2 regions of the Halanaerobium saccharolyticum subsp. saccharolyticum DSM 6643 genome follow, and region 1 is predicted to be linked to the other one. Evidence: riboswitches for the same ligand, from Rfam matches in the RefSeq annotation. Region 1 holds a riboswitch; the other holds the start of a gene.
What was found. A riboswitch is a leader RNA that binds a small molecule or an ion and turns the genes downstream of it on or off. The one in region 1 is predicted to bind cyclic di-GMP.
Positions count from the first base shown of each region.

Region 2: linked by a shared signal. The riboswitch ahead of HSACCH_RS11570 (hypothetical protein) and the one ahead of HSACCH_RS06530 (GspE/PulE family protein) in region 1 are both predicted to bind cyclic di-GMP.

Region 1 is NZ_CAUI01000015.1:248,756-256,324, forward strand. Features, by position in the region: gene HSACCH_RS13585 (competence type IV pilus major pilin ComGC) at 1-46, opposite strand, end outside; gene HSACCH_RS06520 (type II secretion system F family protein) at 126-1,337, opposite strand; gene HSACCH_RS06525 (type IV pilus twitching motility protein PilT) at 1,352-2,425, opposite strand; gene HSACCH_RS06530 (GspE/PulE family protein) at 2,454-4,127, opposite strand; cyclic di-GMP riboswitch class I at 4,338-4,421, opposite strand; gene HSACCH_RS06535 (shikimate dehydrogenase) at 4,510-5,418, opposite strand; gene HSACCH_RS06540 (Crp/Fnr family transcriptional regulator) at 5,549-6,241, opposite strand; gene HSACCH_RS06545 (Fur family transcriptional regulator) at 6,313-6,750, opposite strand; gene HSACCH_RS06550 (AbrB/MazE/SpoVT family DNA-binding domain-containing protein) at 6,953-7,207, shown strand; gene HSACCH_RS06555 (cell wall hydrolase) at 7,302-7,569, opposite strand, start outside.
Region 2 is NZ_CAUI01000023.1:304,370-311,938, forward strand. Features, by position in the region: gene HSACCH_RS11545 (RNA-guided endonuclease InsQ/TnpB family protein) at 1-1,044, opposite strand, end outside; partial or broken gene HSACCH_RS14325 (transposase) at 1,162-1,329, shown strand; gene HSACCH_RS11550 (FadR/GntR family transcriptional regulator) at 1,480-2,196, opposite strand; gene HSACCH_RS11555 (MBL fold metallo-hydrolase) at 2,213-3,031, opposite strand; gene HSACCH_RS11560 (MBL fold metallo-hydrolase) at 3,261-4,361, shown strand; gene HSACCH_RS11565 (DUF3006 domain-containing protein) at 4,435-4,653, shown strand; gene HSACCH_RS11570 (hypothetical protein) at 4,685-5,203, opposite strand; cyclic di-GMP riboswitch class I at 5,215-5,290, opposite strand; cyclic di-GMP riboswitch class I at 5,348-5,435, opposite strand; gene HSACCH_RS11575 (alkaline phosphatase) at 5,647-7,005, opposite strand; gene HSACCH_RS11580 (nitroreductase family protein) at 7,140-7,569, opposite strand, start outside.

The DNA of each region.
Region 1 (7,569 bases):
AAGTAAAACCATCCTCATGTTTAAATAGATTTCTAATTTTTTGCATTTTTATTCTCTCCTTTCAAATTTTAAAACTTTAACTAATTATACCATATCTTTTATATTCTGTCGATATAGTACTTTACTTAAAATTGTTGGAACATATCGAACATTGGAGTTACAATTGAAATCGCAACAAAACCTACCATTACAGCAAGTAAAACAATCATAACCGGTTCAATCAGAGAAATTGCACCGTCAACTGCTGCCTCAACCTGTCTGTCATAAAATCTAGACACCTTGTTTAACATATCACCTACTGCTCCAGTTTCCTCACCTACACTCAGCATATGCACTAACATCGGTGGATATTCTCCACTTTCTTTAAGAGGTTCAGAAAGTGTACTACCTTCTCTTACTCTTACCCTTGCCTCTGTTAAAATATCAGAAAAAACCTTGTTGCCAACAACATCCTCAACAATAGATAATGACGAAAGTAAATCAACTCCACTATCAAGCAAAATAGCCAGAGTACTGGAAAAACGAGAGACATAAACCTTTCTCATCATCGGACCTAAAACAGGTATTTTTAGTATCAGCCGATCCATCCTCTCCTTTCCTTTAGGAGTTTTGCGATATCTTGAAAAAAGGAAAATAATAATTACAGTACCCAATAACAGCATCCACCAGTACGCCTGCATAAAAGTACTTAATCCCAACAACATCCTTGTAGGTAATGGTAATTGAGTTCCAAAATCCTGAAACATACCTACAAATTGTGGTACAACTTGTAAAACTAAGAAAATAACTACTGCTATACCAACCATTAAAATTACCAGCGGATAGTACATAGCAGATTTAACCATGCTGTTAAGTTCATCCTGGCGGTCAAAGTGATCTGCCAACTTATTTAAAATGGTATCCAGCACACCACCACTCTCACCAGCCCTAACCAGCTGTATATATAATTCTGGAAATACCTTTGGATGTTTAGCAAAGGCATCAGCCAGAGAAATACCAGTTTCCACATCTTCCTGTACCTTAGTAATAACATCTTTTAGAGTTGAATGCTCAGTCTGTTTAGCCAGAATAAATAGAGCATCAACTAAAGAAATACCAGCATCAATCATAGCAGCAAACTGCTGACTGAAAATTGCAAGATCTTTTAGTTTAACTTTTTTTCTAAAATTAAAAATTTCTTTTACATCGCGGGCAGCCCTTTTTTCTTTGATTTCAGTAACAAAATAACCCTGAGACCTAAGCTGGCTGGCAATTGAAGATTTATCTTCTGCCTCAATTTCCCCCTTGACAGTTTCTCCGTTTTTGTTTTTTGCTGTATATTCAAACTGTGTGGCCATCTAGCTCAACCTCCTCAGTCTCTGCTGCCGCTAATTTTTCTCTTAATATATTCTGGATCATTAGAACGCTTTATAGTTTCTTCATACTCAATTAAACCTTTTTGATATAAATCAACAAGATAATTATCCATCATCACCATTCCATATTTAGCACCAGTCTGCATTGAAGATACAAGTTGGTGGGTTTTACCTTCACGAATAATGTTTTTGACAGCGGATGTAGCAATTAAAATTTCTAATGCCGCTATTCGTTTGCTGCCATCTGCTCTTTTCAATAACTGCTGTGAAATAACACCATTTAAGGCAGTTGCCAGCTGAACTCTAACCTGATCCTGCTGATGAGATGGAAAAACATCGATTATTCTTTCTATAGTACTCGGCGCATCATTAGTATGCAGTGTTGCAAAGACTAGGTGCCCAGTTTCTGAAGCTTCTAAAGCAATTGAAATAGTCTCTAAATCTCTCATCTCACCTACAAGGATAACATCTGGATCCTGTCTCAAAGAAGCTCTCAAACCATTGGCAAAAGACATTGTATCTGAGCCAACTTCCCGTTGATGCACAATACATTTTTTATGTGAGTGCAGATATTCAATTGGATCCTCTAAAGTTATAATGTGAGCCTGTTTGTTTTGATTAACCACATCTATCATTGCAGCCAGAGTAGTCGATTTACCACTACCAGTCGGTCCTGTACATAAAACAAGTCCATTTCTCTGCATTGAAAGTCTTTTTAAAACATCTGGTAAACCTAATCCATCTATAGTTGGAATCTCACTTGGTATTATTCTTAAAGCTATAGATGTTGAGCCACGCTGATGATAAGCATTAACACGAAAACGGCAATAACCAGGTATACTGTAAGAAAAATCAACCTCACCATCTCTAACAAAAATTTTCCACTGCTCATCATTCATTAATTTTTTGGCGATATTATTTATTTCATCCATTTCTAGCGGAGCTGAAAATTCTTCCCGTACTTGAAGATCTCCATTATAGCGAATAATAGGTTTTTTCTTAACTGTTAAATGTAGATCAGAAATAGCCGGATTATCTGATATTTCCTTCATCAATTCTATAACTTCCACAGGCAAAACCTCCATTCTAAATTAAATTTTAGTGAATAACACTTACCAGTTCATTATAGCTGGTAATCCCCTGACGAAGTTTTTCCTTACCATCCTCAAGTAATCCTTTCATACCATTTTCTCTAGCATAACGCTTAAGTTCAGGTTCGTTGACTCCTTCTGTAATCATTTCTTCTAACTTAGTATCTATCTCTAAAATTTCGTGAATAGCAATTCTACCTTTATAACCATCAGTACAGCTTTCGCATTTTTCTTGAGAAGGGCGGTAAAGCTGATCCACATTATTATTTAAAAACTGTTTAACCTCTGGGCCAGGTTGATAACCTTCTTTACAGTTAGGACAGAGTCTTCTAACAAGACGCTGGGCAATCACCCCAATAACTGTTGAAGCCACTAAATAGCCCGGAATTCCCATATCCATCAATCTAGTTACAGCACTAACTGCATCATTTGTGTGCAAAGTACTTAAAACCAGGTGGCCTGTTAAAGCAGCTCTAATTGCAATTTCTGCAGTTTCTTCATCTCTGATCTCACCAACCATTACTATATCCGGATCCTGTCTTAAAATAGATCTTAGGGTATTAGCAAAGGTTAGGCCAACTTTTTTATTAGCATGGACCTGATTCAGACCATTTAACTGATATTCCACCGGATCCTCAATTGTTACAATATTTTTGGTCGGTGAATTAATTTCATTTAAAGCCGCAAATAAGGTTGTAGATTTACCACTACCTGTTGGTCCGGTAGCTAATAAAATTCCATAAGGTTTTTTAATCAATCTATTAAACCTTTCCTTATTTTCTGCACTAAAACCTAACTTTTCTATATTTAAGAGGCTGTCATCCCTGTTTAAAAGTCTGATAACCACCTTTTCTCCATAAATTGTAGGTAGAGTCGAGACCCGCATATCTATCTGCATTCCCTTAAAGTTCATCTGAATTCTTCCATCTTGAGGAATTCTGCGTTTAGTAATATCTAAGTCAGCAATAATTTTTAAACGAGAAATTAAAGCAGCCTGCGAATGTTTGGGAATTGTAAGTTCCTCATGCAGGACTCCATCAACTCTGTAACGGACTCTAACACTACCTCTAAGCGGCTCAATGTGAATATCACTTGCCTTCGTGTGAATAGCCTGAGTTATAATCAAGTTGGTTAAGCGAACAATTGGTGCATCTTCTACCATCTGTCTTAACTGATCAAGCTCTGGCTCTTCATTCATTCCATATTGATCAAGACTATCAAAGATATCAGATGTATCAGTATCGATTAATGAATAAACCTGGTTAATTGCATTTATAATCTCCGAATGAGTTGCAATTGCTACTTCTATTTTCATACCGGAATTAACCTCTATATTTTCAATTGCTACTAAATCTGTTGGATCTTCCATTGCTACTTTTAAAAGATCATCTTCTATTTCATAAGGGACTGCATTATGACGTCTAGCTAAATTTTCAGAAACATATTGAGAAAGGTGAGCATTTAATAAATAATTATTCAAATTAACCCTTGGAATACCCAGCTGATATTCTAAAACATCTATCAATTCTTCCTCAGATACATAACCTAATTTCTCTAATACTTCACCCAATCTCTGATCCATATCTTCCTGCTCAGATATTGCAGCTTCTAACTCATTTTGAGTTATATAACCAAACTCAATTAGTAAATCACCAATTTTCTTTTTACTTTTAGCTCCCATAATTTACTCCTCAATTAGTTTAATTATTTTTCTATCTATAAATTTTATATTATAATGTCGAAATATCTAGAATTACCTTGCTTAATTAATAAAGTTCTATATAGCTAATATTATTCCTGCAAAATTTTAATCAAATTTTAATTTTATTTTAAAATTAAAGCTTTTTAGCAAAAAATTGCCATTAAAAAGTTCACTATGGCAATTTTTACCTGAGGTAAACATAACTATCATAGGAAATCCCTTAGACTTATGTTTTTGCGTCACAGCCTTTAAACTGCTTTGCTATTATATATTTAACTTAAAGTATCCTCATTCTAATTTAATTATAAAATTATTAATTTAAAAAGTATATTACCCAAAAGAGTAATTCTTACTTAATTATTTATTCTTCCTCTGCTTCAAGTTCTTTTTGTTCTATAATCTCCACTGCTTCTTCAGCTATCTGATACCATTTTTTCTTGGGCGGCATTTCTTTTGTCCAGAGTTTAAATGATGCCTCTGCCTGATATATTAAAGTTGGCAGTCCATTACCAATCTGAGCTCCTCTTTTTTCTGCTTCTTTTAAAATTTCTGTTTTCAAAGGATTATAAACTAAATCAATTACTAACTGATCTTCATGCAAATATTCAGGATTGATAACAACTTTATTCTTAATATTATTACTATACATCCCAACCGGAGTTGTATCAACTACCAAATCAGCTGCTTTTAGAACTTCTGCATATTCCTGCTCTTCCAAACTGCAGAAATCAAAGTTTTGCTCAGAATTCTCTTCTCTAAAAAGTTTTGCCAATTCTTCCGCATTTTCTACTGTCCGGTTAATTATAGTAATATCTGCCAAAGAAAGCTGAATTAAAGCTGCAATAACTGCTCTAGCTGCTCCACCAGCTCCAATCACAACTGCTCTTTTATCTTTAACATTAATTCCTGATTCTTCAAGCTGACGCTGAAATCCAATCACATCAGTATTATAGCCGGTAAGTCTGCCCCTTCGATTTAAGACAGTATTAACTGCACCTGAAGCCCTAGCTAAAGAAGAAAAACCATTTAAATAAGGTATAATACTTTCTTTATAAGGAATAGTCACATTCCAGCCAGAAAAACCAATCATTTTTAAGGAATCAATATATTCTTCTAAGTTTTTTTCTTTAGTTTCTAACATTAAATATACTGCATTAAGCCCTAAATCTCTAAACCCATTATTATGCAGGGATGGAGAAATTGAATGGCTTAAAGTTTTACCTAATAAACCATATAACTTTGTTTCACTATCGGGTATAAAAATACTCATCTTCTGCCTCCTAAGATCTTATAAAATAGATTCTTATTAACTTATAAAGCTAAAACACGCCGGAATTAAGCTACCAGCGTGTCTGTTATGTATTATTTCAGACCACTGGAATATTTAACTCCAGTTATATTTAAAATAAAGTTTGAAGCCTTTCTCCCAGTGATTCGAAGTCAATTATAATAATTTTTCTTTTTTTGATTGTAATCATACCTTCATCTATAAACTTATTGATTAGTTTAGTTACTGTAACTCGGGAGGATCCAATTAAGTTGGCAATCTCCTGATGAGTTAAAACTAAGTCAATAACTGTACCACCTTCAATTTCGCGACCAAAATCTTCTGCAAGTCTAGATAAAAGGCTTGCTAATCTGCCAGCTGCATCTTGAAATACTAGTTCTCTAACCTGACTTGTTAAAAGTCTAGTTTTTTTAGATAGAGCCTCAATAATTTTGATAGCTAATGAGGGCTTTTCAATAATCTTTTTTTCCATTTCATTCCAGGGAATAATCAATAAACGAGCATCATCCATAACCTCTGCTGTTAGAGGGTGTGGATCTTCGTCAAATAGAGATAGCTCACCAAAAATATCACCTTCCTGCAGAATAGTCAAGACTTTTTCCTTGCCTTCAGCAGAAAGCATTGAAAGCTTTACCTTACCGTTAATTAAAAAGTATAGTTTTTTTACACTATCATTTTCAAAAAAGATAACCTCATCTTTTTCGTAAAGTTTAGCATAAGAATTTTCGCATAATAATTCTAGTTCGTCCGGATCCAGATTCTGAAATACAATTAAATCTTTTAAACACTGTTTTGGTTCTTCCATAGCTCAACCTACCTCTCTTTACGTCTATATTAATAATATTCTCTATAGACGAATAAATTCCTTTTTTTGAATTAATTTCTTTGTTTGCAATCTTTGCAATACCCATAAAATCTTAATTTATGTTCTGTAATCTGAAAGTCATACTTTTCTTCAAGCTCTGATTCAAAATAATCAATATCCTGATCACTAAATTCTACTAATTTACCACAACTTTTACAAATTAAGTGGTGATGATGAGCTTCTTCTAAATATAATTCATATTTGCGAGAATCATCATTAAAGTCTAAAACATGAACAATATCTAAATTCTGCATTAACTCTAAAGTCCTATAAATTGTTGCCATTCCGATATCTCTATCTTTTTTCTTAACCGCTGCAAAAAGCTCTTCAGCTGTAAAATGCCAGTTCTTATTTTCTAGAATGGTTTCTAAGATAATTTCCCGCTGTTTGGTTAATTTATAATTATTTTCTGCTAATTTTCTTTTAAACTTATCTTTTAATTTTTCCATTAATAACACCTCTTTTTAGATGACTATCTCTATTCTATCATAAATCTTGGAAGAAATTAATAAGTTTTTTGAATTTTTCCGCTTAAATATCCATTTTTTACTTAGAAAAATAACATTTGACTATTGACTATGGGTCTAAATAATTATATAATGTAATAAATAGAAATATTTTGTCGAAATTTGCTAAGAAAGGAGAATTAACATGAAATCTACTGGTATCGTCCGCAAAATTGATGATTTGGGTAGAATGGTAATTCCAATTGAACTCAGAAAAACTATGAATATCAACAAAAAAGATCCTATGGAAATTTTTGTTGACGAAGAAAAAATTATTCTAAAAAAATATGAGCCCGCATGCATATTCTGTGGTAGTGCAGATGACACTATAGAATATAAAGGTAGGACTATCTGTGGTGAATGTATGGATAATATGAAAGAATTAGAAAAACAAAAATAAATTTTTACCTTAATAACAAAAATTGGATATCAATCTCTTAAAAAATAGCACCTGTTAAGGTGCTATTCTTTTATTTATAATTATATTTTTCAGTTTATCTTAAAAATACATGTCCACCAATTCTAGTTACAAAATTTCTCTGAGATATCCAGGCTGTATTTGTAGCAATATCTGGATTATAGAAAAATATTGAACCCATTGTTGGATCATAACCTAATAAAGAAGCTCTTGCTGCCTGTAGTTCTTCTTCTCCAGGATAATAGTTGGCCTGTCCATCCATTAAACTACTAAACTGTCCCTTCTGCAAAATAACGTCTCTAATCGTATTTGGAAAGCGATTACTTTTGATTCTATTTAAAATA
Region 2 (7,569 bases), on a different contig from region 1:
TAGATCTATTGCACTACAGCCAGAGGTATAACTTTCATTAATTTTAACAACTTTGATACCATTTAATTTAGCTTTATATTCAATTAGTTCTTTTAATCTTTGGATTGGTATTTGGACAAAAGATTTAAGCTTGCTGCTTTGCTTAATATTTTTTATATCTCCGATTACAATAGCAGAAACCTTATTTTCAACTGCGAGCTCAACTATTTTCCAACTTGCTTTATGGAGATAATCTCTAATATAATTTCTTCTCTTTAATCTGAGTCTTTTTATCTCGCTAGTATCTTTAATTTTACTGGTACCAAGCTGTTTCATTCTAATACTCTGCAGTCTTGCAATTTTTTTATTATAGTAAGCATTTTTAGATTTAATAGTTTTGCCATTGATAATATAACACTCAGAATTATTTTTAAATGTTAAGGTAGCTAAATTATCAAGCCCCAAATCTACTGCCATCATGTTGGATTTCTTACTTTCTTTTGCTTCTTTAACTTTGTAGATAATTAAAAGATACCATTTTTTAGAGATGTGATCCTGCTTGATCTTTATCTGCTGAACAGCATCTAAATCTACAATGCTTTGAACTGCTTCAGGCAGCTCAAAATTAAGGGCCTTCACATTATATTTAGATTGTATCTTTTTAGATAAGGACAAAAGCAATTTATCATCTCTAATTCTAATAGCTAAGTTGGTAAATATTATTTCGCAGGGGTTGCTGTTTAGATGTTTAAAATTTGGTGGTCCTGGCTGCCCTTTATATTTTTGAGGATTCTTATTATAATCTTTGAGAGAAGCAAAAAAACTTTTCCAGTCCTGAGCTAACTGTTTTAATGCCTGCTGTCTGTTATGAGAATGAAGGTATTCATTATGCCAGTTATTTTTAAACTGTTTTTCTAATTGAGTATAGACAGGTTTTTGCTCTTTATTATTTTTTACTTTATAATTAACTGTATTATATAATTTAGAGCAATGCCAGGCTAATTTCATAATTATCACTAACTGCTTATGGTTTAATTTAGGCTTAAATTTAAATGATAACCGCATTGATTTTTCACCTCCATTCTACTATAATTATACCATACATATGTTTGTATGTAAAAGAAAAAATGGAGTTTTAATTTTTATGAATAGAGACTTAAATAACAATTATTTAAGTTAGTCAATACATTAAAAACTGTATCTTCAAGACTTATCAAAAAGCAATATGAACAATATTTGAAAAAATATTATTGGAAGTCTGCTTTGTGGTCTAGGAGCTACTGTATTGTATCTACGGGTGGTGCTACTATTGAGATAATCAAAAAATATATTGAAAATCAAAGTAAATAGCCAATTCATCTCCACCCAATGCATAGCTTGGATGGAGTTTTCTTGGCAGTTTCAAATAAAAAAACCTGCCAATTAAGGCAGATTCTACTTTTTTAAATATTTAATTTAGATTGAGAGGTTCACGATGTTTCAATAGATGCCGACTGTGTTTTATTTTTCTTGATGTATTTCTTTATTAATCAATTTTTCAACATAATCAAGATGCGCTTTCATTGCTGCTGCTGCCTTTTCCGGAGCATGATCTTTAATCCCCTTAAAAATTTGCTGGTGCTGAAGAGCAAAGTCCTGCATTGTTTTTTCTGTTGAAACCAGCTTTGTTCTTGTATTTTTAATATGAAAATCCATAGCTTCCGAAATTGAGCGCATAAAAAAGAGAAGTACTTTATTGCCACTTGATCTGGCTATTGTATAATGAAACATCTTATCTGCATTAATGCTTTTGTCTTCATAACCTGAACTTGCTAGCAGATCATCAATATATCGCTTCATTTCTTTTATTTGAGAATCACTTGCTCTTTTTGCTGCTAATTTAACACAATCAATTTCTAAAACTCTTCGCATTTCAAGCAGTTCAGATGCTACATTATCATTTAAAAGTAGTATTAAAGATAGAGGATTAAAAACTTCTTCATCAAAGGAATCTCTAATAAATGTGCCTTCTCCTGGCCTACTCTCAATTAAACCAATCATTTCTAAAGCACTAAAAGCTTCTCTAATTGAAGCTCTACTAACACCCAACTCTTCTTTCAACTGCCTCTCTGAAGGAAGCTTATCTCCTTTTTTTAACTCTCCTTCATAAATCAACTCTCTTATTTGAGCAATAATCTGCTCATAAACTTTGTTGTTTTTTATCTGTTTAAATTCCATTATCCTGCCTCCAAAGTTAAAATTTGAATTTATCGCCAACTGATCCAAGTTTAACTCTTTCCCCAAATGCCTGTTTGAATTTGACGGCAGCTTCACGACCGGTGCAGTGTATGGGTACCAAAAGCTCAAAATCAATTTGAGAAAAATATTTTATCAGGTCTTCAATCTTATCGCTGCCGGCTCTTTTTAAATGCATACCACCAATAATTGCTCTAATTTTTTTATCTCCTACTTCAGCTATTATTTGATCAATAATATTTTTAACTCCTTTGTGACTGCAGCCTAACAAAATAACAAGACCACTTTCGCTTTCTAAATATAGAGAAGTATCATCATTAAAAAGATCAATCTTTTCTTTGTCATTTTCTTTAACTACGTATCTGGGATTTGTATAATTTTTAGGATCAGCCTGAATAACTCCTGTATTATAAATTCCTGGAGCCGCCATTGAATTATTTTCAGCAGCCTCAAAATTTTTTAACTCACTTTTTTGAAGAGCTGTACCAATAAATTCAAGTTCTTTTTCGGTTTTTTTATATTTCCCCATGAAAACTTCACTGTGAGCAAAAATTCTAAGCTCAGGTTTTAATTTTAATAATTCTTTTAAACCACCTGTATGATCATCATGCCCATGACTTAAAAATATAGTGTCAATTTCTTTTAAATCAATACCTAATTTTTTAGCATTACCAAAAAGCACTTTACCCTGACCGGTATCAAATAAATATTCTTTGCCATTATATTTAAAATAAAGGGAAAGACCATGTTCAGCCAACAAATCCCTCTTTTCAACATTATTTTCTGCTAAAATTGTTATTTCTAAATTTTTAGACATTGAATTCACCTCAATTTAGTTACTTTAAATCATTAAACAAATAAGTTGCTTCTAAATTATTAAATTCTCTAAAAAAATACGATTTCCTGCTTAAAGTTCTTTATATCAAGTATATATTATAAAGTTAAAGTTTTCCAATCCACAAAAAGGATTATCAGTTATAATCGAGAAGTTATAATTTAAGCTAATTAAAAATATAAATTTATCAAAGAAGGTGAAAAAAGGAATTATGAATAAAAAGAAAATCATATTTTTAATTTTAATTGCAGCAATTTTGATATTTTTTTCTTTCAATACAACTGCTCAAAACTTAAAAATACATTTCATTGATGTTGGCCAGGGAGATTCAATTCTAATTGAAGAAGCTGGTGGGAAAAATATTTTGGTAGACGGTGGTGATCGCGCTGATGAAATTGCAGCTGGAATTATTAATTATTTAAAAGACCAAAATATTAAAAAGTTAGATTACATAATTAGTACTCATCCTCATGCAGATCATATAGGAGGATTAGTTGATATTATTAACAACTTTGAAATCGGACAAATATGGGATAGTGGTAAAATTCACAGTTCTATGACTTATGAAAATTATTTAATTAAAATTGATCAAGAAAACATTGCCTTTGATACTCCCAGGCAGGGAGATAAATTTAGAATTGGCAAAAGTGAAATTATCTTTTTACATCCAGACCAAAAACTTGATAATTATGATTTAAACAATTCTTCGCTGGTTTTTGTACTAAAGTATGGTCAGCAAAATTTTTTATTTACCGGAGATATCGAAAAAGAAGTTGAAACAGAATTATTAGCTGAAAATCCTAATTTAAAAGCAGATATTATAAAGGTTCCTCACCATGGGAGTGATACTTCCAGCTTAGCAAGTTGGGTCAAGGTTTTAAAGCCTAAAATAGCTGTAATCCAGGTTGGAGAAAATCATTATGGACATCCAGCAGCAACGGTTATTAAACTTTATCAAAATCAAGGGGCTCAGGTATATAGAAATGATTTGAATGGAAATGTTGTAATTACTGCTGATGGCAAAAATTATACTGTTAAAATAGATAAAATTGCTAATAACATAATGTCTGACAAAAATATTAGTCAAAAGCAAAATTATTCAAAAAAAGTAAAAAAAGAGTTAATTAATATTAATGCTGCAGATGCTTCAACTTTAGATATACTCTGGGGAATAGGGCCTGCTACTGCTAATAAAATTATTGAGTATCGAAGTGAAAATGGTCCCTTTGAAAAACTTGAAGAAATTAAAAATGTTGATGGAATTGATGATGGCAAATTTGACCATTGGCATGATAAAATTACTGTTGAGTGAAACTTTTTAACTTATACCCGGTACTGAAAAGGTATTGTACTTAAAACACATAAAAATATGAAAGGATGGTTTTATGAAAGTAACAGTTGATAAAATTGAAAATGATAAGGCAAGGCTTTTAATTCGCCCTGATGAAAAAGAAGAATTCTATTTGCCCCTAGCTAAACTGCCAAAAGGGACTGCAGAAGGGAGTATCTTAGAAATGAATTTTGAATTAAACGAAGACGAAAAAAAAGCCGCCGAAAAAAGAGTCGGCAGCCTGTTAGATAAACTTAAAAATAAGAAGAGCTGAAATTAATCAGCTCTTTTTTTATTATTTAAATTTAATATAATTCTGGAACAAGACTATGTCTTAAATCCAAAGCTAAGTTTTCAATTGCAGTTCTAGAACTTTGATCTAAAATAAATTTCAAATCAAAAGTTATTTGCTGCACACCATTTTTACCGCTAAATTTTGCTGTAGTAGAATTTAAATTCTGCCATTCATAATCACTTTGATTACTTTTCCTAATCATTATTTTAGAATTCAAATTTTTATTATTCAAACGCAAATGCCATTTTGTATTACTTAAAATATTTAGTTTTAAAGCTTCTTCAATTACAATTTCTTTGCTGCCATTATAATTACTCATTAAATATGAATAATTTATATTGGGTTCTTCAATAATTTCAAGACGTTGAAATATAGGAATCTTTGCTCTTACTAAAACTCTAGCTTCACGCCTAAGTTGATCCTCATTATCAGCAGCAGCTTCAACAAAATTAGTTGTCGAAAAAACACTAAAAATTAAGAGTAAAAAGACAAAAATCCTTAACCCTGTACTTCTCAAGTTAAATTTCATTATTTCCTCCTTTTAGCAGCCGGCTATCTCAAGTTGAGATCCTTAGCTTTGTGTCACTGCCTCAAAGCAGTTTTACCCTTTAAAAGAGGGCTGAAAAATAAAAATCCTGTCATATATTAAATGACAGGTCAAGCTTGCCCCTTGCCAGGTAGTTTCACAACCATTGTTTGAAAACATTAGGTCTGAAAACTTTGCGCCTCTATCCTTTCGGATTGAGTTGCCCTTTTCTGTCAGGTTAATTCTTATTTGATTTAATTATATCAGCTTGAAAATTAAAATCAAGTAATTTTTGGTAAATATTTAAAAAGGTGAATTGAAAATTACAAAATGTTAGGTTTTGATTTTCTAGACATTAAAAAATGGCGGTAAGCCTATTATGACCTACCACCATTTATATTAATTTTATTCAATTTTAATTATTTATTCTTCTCTCAGTTATTTACTTATGGACGCATTGAATCAAATAGCAGATCTGAGAATTCAGTATTCTGCATCATTCCATTAAATGCTTCTGCTCCTTCACCATAAGCAAAGACTGGTACTGAGTTAAGTGTGTGTCCACCAGTAGAGGAATTAGCTCTAATGCGAGAACTTAGAACTCCTGCCTGATACTCTTGAGCAATAACAGAGCCGATCTCCCATCCTACAAGATAGGTATACTTGAGATTACCTTCTTCATCTACAACTTTCTCATTGAAACTGGCAACTTCTGTATCGGATAAAGAAATATTTGCATATTCTTCAAATACTGACTTAACACTCTCTACAGTAAATCCATTCCCATTTTCTTTAGCTGTCATCTGTGCAGCCATATATTCTGGAGAAACATCAATGTTCATTAAAGCTTCTTTATTAATTGGTTCAGATACTGAAAAACCAAGAGTTTCATGGTCAGCTGTTACAATAACTAAAGTATCTCCATTTTCCTCAGCAAAATCCATTGCTGCTCTTACACTGGCATCAAAATCAAGAGTTTCAGCTACAACGCCAGGGATATCTGCTGCATGAGATGCATGGTCAATTCTGGCACCTTCTGCCATTAAGAAAAATCCATCTTCATCTTCAGAAAGTACTTCTAGAGCCTTTTTAGTCATTGCTTCCATTGAAGGTTCATTAGAACCAACATCATCACGATCATTAACATAGTTCATATATGAATCATTAAATAAACCAAGAAGCTTTCCATCCATGGCAATAACTTTTTCTAATTGAGTTTTATCAGATACATACTGATAACCGTTTTCTTTAGCTTTAGCGATTAAATTTTCGCCAGCTTCTTCTTCCATAAAGTCTTCACGGCCACCACCAAGCATTACATCTACACCATTATTAATAGCCTGCTTGGCAATTTCTCCACCCATACCTCTATCTTCAACTGAGGCAATAAAGGCAGCTGGAGTTGCATCAGTTACAGTATTTGTACTGATTACACCTGTAGCTTTGTTTCTAACCTGAGCAAAGTCTAATACAGAATCCAGTTCAGCACCATTTTTATTCATAGCAATTGCACCATTATATACCTTATGGCCTGTTGCCATTGCAGTACCGGCTGCAGCTGAATCTGTAACTCCCTCAGTAGAACTGGTCATCATAATACCAGTTTCAGGTAGTTTCATTAATTCAAGTTCATGGTCTTTATCCCCAGCAAGATAGCGTGTCATATCAATCTGGCCAATTCCCAGACCATCACCTATCAATAAAATTACATTTTTAACTTCAGCCTGGGCAGCTGCAGTAAATATCAAAGCAAAAACTAAGAACAATGAAGCTACTAACATTAATTTTTTGGACTTTTTAAACATAAATTTAATTCCTCCTTAAAATTTTTGTTTGTCAGACGACTGATGTGTCCTTATTATTTTTATTCAATAGAAGAGGTGCAAACCCTTCTTTTTTTAAGATTTTTTCTGAAAATTATAAAGATGACTATGCTCATTTAGTCTAATGAAAATATGGCAACTTTGTCTCCTTTAAGATACTGCCACTTACCAGTAAATCCAGCTTTCATGGCACCAATTTCCAGGTGCAGCATAGCAATTCCGCAGTCAATATTTTTTGAGCGCTCCTCATTTTTTTCTTTATTGTCCAGCTGAATAATTATAGAATTTCCTTCAATTTTAAAACGCCAGGGCTGGCGATTCAGTGCTGATGGAGCTAATCTTGCTGTTTCAAGAGCAGTAATCATCCACTCAGGTATTTTTTCTAAATTATTTTTATTTACTATTAATTTTTTTAAATCTAATCTTTTTTTACTTTTTATAACTTTTTTTAAAACTCTTTCTGAAATAGTTGGCTTAGCTTCCGGATAACCAATAGGAGAAATAGCATAGAGTTTTTCTTTTTGATTTAAATTTAAATCAGCCAGT